DNA from 4 places in the Anaerobacillus sp. genome. Region 2 is predicted to be linked to each of the others. Evidence: riboswitches for the same ligand, from Rfam matches in the RefSeq annotation. Region 2 holds a riboswitch; each other region holds the start of a gene.
The links. A riboswitch is a leader RNA that binds a small molecule or an ion and turns the genes downstream of it on or off. The one in region 2 is predicted to bind cyclic di-GMP.
Positions count from the first base shown of each region.

Region 1: linked by a shared signal. The riboswitch ahead of ACK4M9_RS17855 (Ig-like domain-containing protein) and the one ahead of ACK4M9_RS17355 (OmpL47-type beta-barrel domain-containing protein) in region 2 are both predicted to bind cyclic di-GMP.
Region 3: linked by a shared signal. The riboswitch ahead of sda (sporulation histidine kinase inhibitor Sda) and the one ahead of ACK4M9_RS17355 (OmpL47-type beta-barrel domain-containing protein) in region 2 are both predicted to bind cyclic di-GMP.
Region 4: linked by a shared signal. The riboswitch ahead of ACK4M9_RS04715 (anti-repressor SinI family protein) and the one ahead of ACK4M9_RS17355 (OmpL47-type beta-barrel domain-containing protein) in region 2 are both predicted to bind cyclic di-GMP.

Region 1 covers NZ_JBKBWN010000015.1:37,409-39,612, forward strand. The annotation lists gene ACK4M9_RS17850 (hypothetical protein) at 1-350, shown strand, start outside; cyclic di-GMP riboswitch class I at 437-531, shown strand; gene ACK4M9_RS17855 (Ig-like domain-containing protein) at 784-2,204, shown strand, end outside.
Region 2 covers NZ_JBKBWN010000014.1:28,887-31,090, forward strand. The annotation lists gene ACK4M9_RS17350 (glycosyltransferase family 2 protein) at 1-923, shown strand, start outside; cyclic di-GMP riboswitch class I at 1,266-1,360, shown strand; gene ACK4M9_RS17355 (OmpL47-type beta-barrel domain-containing protein) at 1,442-2,204, shown strand, end outside.
Region 3 covers NZ_JBKBWN010000009.1:44,496-46,699, forward strand. The annotation lists gene ACK4M9_RS13770 (helix-turn-helix domain-containing protein) at 1-411, opposite strand, end outside; gene ACK4M9_RS13775 (hypothetical protein) at 698-967, shown strand; gene sda (sporulation histidine kinase inhibitor Sda) at 1,029-1,205, opposite strand; cyclic di-GMP riboswitch class II at 1,227-1,310, opposite strand; gene ACK4M9_RS13785 (response regulator transcription factor) at 1,501-2,184, shown strand; gene ACK4M9_RS13790 (sensor histidine kinase) at 2,186-2,204, shown strand, end outside.
Region 4 covers NZ_JBKBWN010000003.1:121,038-123,241, forward strand. The annotation lists gene ACK4M9_RS04710 (ABC transporter ATP-binding protein) at 1-269, shown strand, start outside; gene ACK4M9_RS04715 (anti-repressor SinI family protein) at 1,279-1,401, opposite strand; cyclic di-GMP riboswitch class I at 1,434-1,520, opposite strand; gene ACK4M9_RS04720 (MBL fold metallo-hydrolase) at 2,010-2,204, shown strand, end outside.

The DNA of each region.
Region 1 (2,204 bases), on a different contig from region 2:
GATTACTATTTTTGTTTTTCACGGTTTTAAAAATAGATAAAGACTGGAAGTTCTTTGTTGTACACACAGCTATCATGTTTCTTGCAGTTTTACCTTTTTTACTACTGGCTCTAATTTTCTCATCTAACGTAACGTTAAGTGTCGTATTTGGGCAGGTTAGTAGTATCGTTCCATTCTTGTATTTGTTTTGGTTCTTAAGTAACGAAAGAGAAATTGCGATCATTAGAGTGTTTTGGGGCGTAGTATCGTTATCAATTTTAATGAGTGCTACATTTAATTTATTGGGGGTTAATCCTTTTTCAATAACTACAATTAATACGATTAAAACAATATTAGGTAATATTTTTTAACTAGTCTGTTTGATTAACTGAAAATTGGGAATTATATGAGGCTTTTCCATCATTTCCAAATGCTAGTTTAGTTGATATATTATTTTTAACCGAAAAGGCAAACCTAAGGAAACTTAGGGACGCAAAGCTAAAGGGGCTTCATCGTAGAAGATATTCGTTAAGCACTGGCAATGTTATCATTACCTTTCCAGGTGCACAGGTGATTATTTTTCCAATCCCTATTTAAAATACTTCAATAAATTTTAGCACTTAGGATAAAAAAGCTACATAAGTTCCTCATCTAAATGGCTAGATTCTGTCTCTTTTCTATTAGTACTTTCTAGCAAAAATCTACCAAATTTACTCTTCATATTTTCTATTTAAAATCAGTAAATGATGATATATTAAATATACTATTAATATAGTAGAACGTTTTGAAATTGAGGCGAATAGGATGTCAATTGATTTAAAGAGATTGGTAAAATTGTTACTTATTTTAGTTTTTGTTTTTCCCCACTACCCATATGTAATAAATGCAGAAGGAGTAGAAGGAACAGTAGTCAGTGGATTTTTAAATGAGGACACGACTTGGACCAAAGAAGGCTCACCTTATAGGTTAATAGGAAACCTTACAATACCGAAGAATGTCACGCTAACGATCGAGCCTGGAGTGTCTGTTGTTGGTAAAATTGGTGTCTGGATCCAAACGTCTGGGAAATTGGTTGCAATTGGTGGAGAGACAGAAGGTGAGCGAATCAATTTTAATACTGCCTATATTCAAAGCACATCTTTTCCAGAAACCTATGTCCATCTTGAAAATGCAAATCTAACTCATGGATTTAACGGTGGCTTTTTGGTGACAGGAGCGAACCTTTATTTAAAAAATAATAGATTTTCCAATGGTTCGATATCTGTATCATACCCGAAAACAATAGAACCACTGATTTCAGGAAATTTATTTCAACAAAACGCTACAGTAGATGTTTGGCTCGGATCTAAAAATACAAAAATTACCAATAATACGTTTTTAAACATTACGGGTGATGCAAAGTTCCCTGACATTAGTATTGGTTGTAGCCTTGACTGTCAAAGTCCAAACCTTGAATTGTCAGGAAATAACTTTTTCGGATTAGATCATGCTTTTATAAAATTTCAAAGTGATAAACTGCTCACCTTTGATGGAGCAAATAATTACTGGGGAACTACAGACATAACAAAAGCAAACCAATTCATCATTGATGCAAGTGATAACCCCAATTTTAGAGCCTTGTTAAAAATAGATCCGATTGCCTACAAGCCATTTGATTACGGGCATCCATTTGGAGAACTTACGGTGCCATTCGTTCATTCGGTGGGGGATGATCATCAAGTGGTTACTGGTCTGACAGATTCTGATAGCAAAATCGAAGTTTGGAACGCTACTGGAAAGATAGGGGCGGGATTCTCAATTCAGAACGGAACGTTTTCAGTGGATATTCCAAACCAAAGAGTTGGTACTGAGCTCACGATTTTTGTAACTGACAGTTATAACCGAATTAGTGAACCTTTGACTACTATTGTTCTTGATAAGACAGCTCCTGAGGCGCCGATTGTTGACGAAGTGACAGATGCGATAGATTACGTCTCGGGTAAAGCTGAACCTGGGGTTAAGATTACTGTTATGGCAACGGGGAAAGTGCTTGCTATAGGCAATGCCGATCAAGACGGCCAATTTAAGATCAGAACTGGCACACTCCGTGCTGATAGTACGATAGAGGTTCAGGCTGAAGACGATGATGGAAATAAGAGCTTAGTTGTTACAGTAACAGTCCGAGATGTCACCCCTCCAGCGAAACCTGAATTAATTGAGGAATTTACTGACGCAGTCAATTTTAT
Region 2 (2,204 bases):
CATATGGGGCAAACATATACCATTATAAATGGGATAATCACTTTTCAAATGCTAGAAACTTCTCGTTAGAACAAACAAAAACAGATTGGCAGTTAGTGCTGGATGCTGATGAATATATAGTAAATGATTGTAAGTCTAAAATAATAGAATTTATTAATTCTAGACCTGCAGTTGGTAGAATTAAAAGGATAGATAAGTTCGTTCAAAATAATGAAGTTCGGCATTCACAAGCCTATATTTCACGGATTTTCCCAAAAAACACCAGGTATAATGGCAGAATACACGAGCAAGTTAAATCTATACATCCTCGAAAAAAATTAGACGTTGAAGTTTATCATGATGGTTACTATTTAAAAGAAAAGTCTATTAGGAATATTGCTTTGTTAATAAAAGAGGAAAAACAGAACGCTAATGATAACTATATACTATATCAACTAGCTAAAGAATATAGAATTACTAAGGATTATCTTAATGCCAATAAGTACTATAACATGTGTTACTCAATGATAACTAACTCAGATAGTTATAAGCCAAACCTAATAGTTGGTTATATTTATAATTTAATCTTATTAAAAGATTTTAAAAAGGGTTTAGAAATAATTAATAACGAATATTCTTTTTTAAAGTCGTTTGCAGATTTTCACTTTGTAGTAGCACTATTCTATATGGAACTTGTATTTAGTAATTTTGAAGAATATAGTAATTTTCTAGTAAATATTGAAAAAGAATATTTGTACTGCATCGAGTTGGGTGAAACGAGCGAATATGATAGTACATTGGGAACGGGTAGTTACTTAGCTTTATATAATCTTGGAGTATATTATGAAACAATGGGTTATCATGATAAAGCCAAAGCATGCTATACTCAAGCTGCTAGCTATAATTATCAACCTGCTGTAGAGAGATTATTTATTTACAAATAAAAAGATAGTTGCTCTAGACCCAGCTGTAAGTTTATAAAAAAGATAATAGTTCTAAGTTCATTGAAAGAGTCCCCGATTAAGTAAAAAGGAATAATTCCTCAATCCCTGGGGGGATTATTCCTTTATTGTTTTTAGTTAAAGATCGGAGCATATATTGATGAGAAATCAACTTGCATAAGTATCGATTTCATCTATTATTAATGAGGAAGTTTAGTTAAATTTGATATAATCAGTTCAAGATTACTAGTAGATTTTACATAATAGAAGAAATTATAGTTCAATTGCACTATTCAGCTATTTCCATATACCTAGTATTATAGTATGTAGTAGTAAAAAATCACCAAGTGAAAAAGGCAAATCATAGGAAACTATGAGACGCAAAGCCAAGGACCTGAACCACAGGAGAATTTTCTTGTGGATGGTAGCCGGTTGCCACAAGGAATCATAGCTTTTTACCTATGAACCTTGTTTAAGGTTCTTTTTTATTTGGAAATTATAAGAAAAGGCGGGACTATTGTATGGGTAAACGTTTCCTTAGAAACATAGCGTTTCTAACACTGTTCACTATTTTTTCTCAATTTTTATTTCCATTTGCTAGTGTGCTTGCTAATACTAACAGCAGCATATTACCTCCTAGCGATCTAGGGGCAATTCATCTAACACCGGATGATGTAAGGTTGACATGGGGCTCAGTTGTTGGAGCAACTGGCTACAATGTCTACGAAATTACAGAAGGACAGCTTATTTTACATGGCAAGACTACAGCAAATATTTATAATTTAAATGATTTAGCAGAAGGGTCATATCGGTTTGTCGTTTCAACCTTAAGCTCCAATGGTGAATCTGGTCCAAGTGCACCGGTATCCTTTACGGTTACATATCCGCAGATGGCAGAACCAGGCAACTTCACTCAATCAATTAGAAATGGTAATGATATCGTTTTGAACTGGGGGGCATCTCAGTATGCTGAACATTACAATGTATATCGAATCCTAAATGGTAATGAGAAAAGTTTGTTAGCTTCAGTAACAACAAGAACTTTTACTGTAACAAATGCACCTGAAGGGCAATATACGTATGCTGTTTCCGCTGTTAACACTTTATATGGCGAATCGGCTCTTTCTAAGTATTTAGATATAGAAGTAATTCATCCTATAATGACAGCACCTAGTAATTTCACTTATTCTGTGACTAATGGTAGTGATTTGACGTTAAAATGGGGTTCTGTACCTTTTGCAACAAACTATAATGTCTATCAATTAAAAGATGGGAAGAGAGTGT
Region 3 (2,204 bases), on a different contig from region 2:
AAGTAATTCAAACGCCTTATCCTGGTTATTATTAAGATAAAAATAACTAATCCCTTCACGCCATAATAAAATTTGTTTTAGCTCATCTCTACGAAACAATGGATTAATTTTCTCTAACTTTACAATTCTCAAGACTTCTTTATAGTTTTTTTCTCTAACTAACCGTTCCAAATCTTGGTAAACGTTTTTAACATATTCGATTTTCAGTAAACTTCCAGAACCATAAAAATAGTCCATATCAACACCAAGACGTTTGGCGATTTGATAAAGTATGTATGAATTTGGAACTATTTCATTTTTTTCAATGCGGCTAATTGTTGCTTGGGTGCAAATTCCTTCTGCAAGTTCTTCCTGGTAAATATTGTAGTGCATCCGTAGCTCTTTAATTTTATCACCAACATACATAATCATCCGCCCCCCTATTTATGCATATTTGTATATCATAGTGAAGAACGAGCCATAAACGCGAATTTTATGACGAAATTTGAAATCAAACCTACCTAGAACTGATTTACACAAATCCTCAGCATATGCCATGATCTAATTATAATATAACAATTCTCTTTAAAAAAGGAGCTGGAAATTATGAAAAGACTTTTAGTTGGGGTGTTAGCTTTAGCTTTAATTTTAGGTTTTTCCCAAGCGACGGAAACTTCTGCACAAGAAGAAATCAAACCTTTAGGATTTGGATTCATTCATGGATAATGATTTAAGTAATTCAGAAACAACTAAAAAGTATAATCCTAATAGGAATAATACTTTTTATTGGTTCGTCGTCTTTGATCAGATTATGGGGGAATTTTACAATATTACGTTATTCGAAGATGAGAATTCCAACCTCCATGATATATGTAAAAAGTTTGAATTAGAAAATCCTAAGTTTATTGTTGCAAAAGCCGGTGTTGGTATTCAAAGTCGGCCACCAGAGATAAAAAGATTACCATATCTAATTTATTCCCATCTCTAAATAAGGAAAAAAGAGGCTATCCCAATGGCTATGCTTAGTATGGGATAGCCTCTTATTTAATTCATATTTCTTTTAAAGGAATACCTATCTGACTTGTTTGGAAGATTTCAGCTAGATTTCTTCGGTTAATTTCATCTTCTAGAAATTTGATGAATTCAAAATCTAACTTTAGTTCTTTTGCTTTTGAATATGCAGACATTAGTTTTTCATCTGAAATAAATCTTAAAGACAAACTCATCGTACAATGCCTCCCAAAAATAGTTTCTTAGGTCGGTTGCACTATTAGCTCCAAACTATTCAAGTGCCCATGTAAAAATAGTTTTTCTTCGCTCCCCAACTTTTTATTTTTAAAGATATTATACCAAACAATAATGGTTATATGTCAATAATTAACAAAATAAACTTCTAGTTAAATTTTTGCTCTGCACGTAATAATCTTGACCTTCATAAATCTTTCACCCTATCTGTTACGAAAAATTTGATGTACTATAGTATTAGTTAAATTAGCATTTTACATGTTAGGGTGAAAAAACATGAAAATCCTCGTTGTAGAAGATGATAAAACCATTGCATCTGGTCTAGAATACTCCTTTCAGCAAGAAAACTATGTAACGGTCCTTTGTTACAATGCAGAGTCTGCAAAAGCAGTAATAAAAAATGAGATTTCAAGTATTGACTTATGTTTATTTGATCTGTCTTTGCCTGATGGAAATGGCTATGAGCTTTGTAAACTTGTAAAAAAGGAAAGTGACATTCCCGTAATCTTTTTAACGGCCATGGATGAAGAAGTCAACATAGTAATGGGACTTGATATGGGAGCAGATGATTACATCACAAAACCATTTCGAATTAGAGAGCTTCTCTCTCGAATAAAATCTGTTTTACGCCGTTACAATAAACAAGCTCATACAAATACAATTATTGAACTATCAACGATTCAAATTAATACTTTAGAAGGTAAAGTTTATAAAAACAGCAACGAAATTTATGTTACTGCGTTAGAATATCGACTACTACTGATTTTTGCAAATCATGTCGGCCAAGTCCTCACACGTAATCAATTACTAGAAAGAATCTGGGACGTAGCAGGTGATTTTGTCAATGACAATACGCTAACCGTGTATATTAAAAGACTTCGAGAAAAGCTAGAAGATAATCCTCAAAAACCAACTATCATTAAAACCGTTCGTGGGTTAGGCTATAAGGTTGGTGATTAACATGCTCCGCAATCAAGAAT
Region 4 (2,204 bases), on a different contig from region 2:
TATTAGATGAGGCGACAAGTGCGTTAGATACAGAAAACGAGTCAAAAATCCAAGAGGCGTTAGAAAGACTAAAAGGAAAGATGACAATTGTAGTGATCGCACACCGCTTATCAACAATTCGTAATGCCGATCAAGTAGTTGTCTTAAATGAAGGTGAGATTATTCAGCAAGGTGGATTTAGCCAACTTGCCAAGGAAAAGCGCAGTATGTTTAGCAATTTACTTAGTAAGCAAATGGAACTAGTCCATTCACAAGAGGCTGGGACATAAGTAGAATACTCTCGCTTCAAAATTTGGAAATAGAAAATGCATGAAATCATGGTTTGAAACTGATTTCATGCATTTTATTCTGAATGAAGTTTTCTACAACAGCCTTGGTTTTTAGCTGGTTTAGATCCCAAGCCAATCGGAAATTTAAAATATGTTGTGAGGTTATCCAACTATATCTACCGTAGCAAAGATGTTTTTCGTGCTAATACCTTTAACAAGAAGAGCCAGGTTCGGACAGGGTTATGCTCAGAAGAAGAAAAGTAGTCTGAACTTGAGCCGAGTTCGGACCTGATTAGGCCTAGAAGAAGGAAAGTAGTCTGAAGAAGAGACAGGTTCGGACAGGGTTATGCTTAGAAGAAGAAAAGTAGTCTGAACCTGAGCCAAGTTCGGACTTGATAAGGCTTAGAAGAAGAAAAGTAGTCTGAACTTGAGCCGAGTTCGGACCTGATTAGGCCTAGAAGAAGGAAAGTAGTCTGAAGCAGAGCCAGGTTCGGACAGGGTTATGCTCAGAAGAAGAAAAGTAGTCCGAACCTGAGCCGAGTTCGAACCTGATAAGGCTTAGAAAAAGGAAAGTAGTCTTAAGTAGAGCCAGGTTCAGACATGAGCGCTTTTCGAATATGATAAGCAGCTTTTTTATAGTATTTGATTCTTGTCTGATTATCAAGACAGTCTTTATAAAGGTGATAATTATAGACGTATAAACAGCGATGATAGGTCCTTTTTGTTTTTTTGATCAAACTTTTTGAAAAAAAAGAACATTCTGAAGACCTCCTCTTGTTGAGCGTTTTCCTAGTGAGTCAAGGTAATCAATAGCCAACAACATAAATGGATGTTTGGTTAACGTACTTTTTCCTTAATTTCTATTTATGCATTTGGCTTTGGGATTATCCTTGCCAACTCAAAATAACTGAAAAGAAAAAAGTGATTGCTCTATAAAAGAAGCAACCACTTTATATTTTCTGTTATTGGTTTTATGTATTTGTAAGCACTGAGACGATTTTTTACTTTCCTAATATCTTTTGTGCATCAAGAGGAACTCCATTATTTCATCCGTACTAATTCCAATCACCATCGCCTCTTTGATTAATTCTACCCATTCCTGATCCAAGTTTTCAAATGAAATGTGCTCCAAGCAAAGTTCCCTCCTAAAATACTTTCCGTACCCCAAGCAGTCCAGCCGTCATGGTTGAAACCAACTTTAGACCTGTGACTTTGCGTCCCTATCTTTCAATAGATTTGCCTTTTATTGAAAATTTAGAAAAATTAGTGTATTTTTTATTATTCTTTCATCTACTATTGTAGTATAAGGCTCGAACTAGTTTTTTTGTGTAGAATCGTGGAAGAATTTTCAAATTTCATATGACAAAATAAGGTAAAAAAATCCTGTTTCAATAGGTCTTTACACCTAGTTATCGACAATTGTTAACTCCTATTTTATTGAATGTTCTGAAAATAGATATATCGCCAATATCGTATGTTTAAAAAAATGAAAAATAACAAATTTATTGTCGAAAACTTCTTATAGGAAATGGATCGATTGTAAAATTTTATAAACATATTTTAGGACAAAGGACTCAATAATAGAAGAGCGAAAGAAAACACCTAACATTACATTATAATTAGTGCGAAAAATTTAAGATTTTTAGAACTTTGTAGAAAAAATCTAATTATTATTAACTAACTTTTTTAATTGTTTTTTGTTATTCTAGTAAAAGCTGTTTTATTGAATGAAAGGGGAAGATGGAAATTTTATTTAGTAGTCAATTTTTAAAAGTTAGAGCTAAATTGATGATAGTTTCATTTGTTCTTTGTATTGTTTTAGTAGGTTGTAGTGATCTTCCAGAAAATGTAACTTTGACGAATGAAACTACTGTTTCGGGTGAAGCGACGATTCATTTTATCGATGTTGGCCAAGGGGATGCGACGCTTTTACAA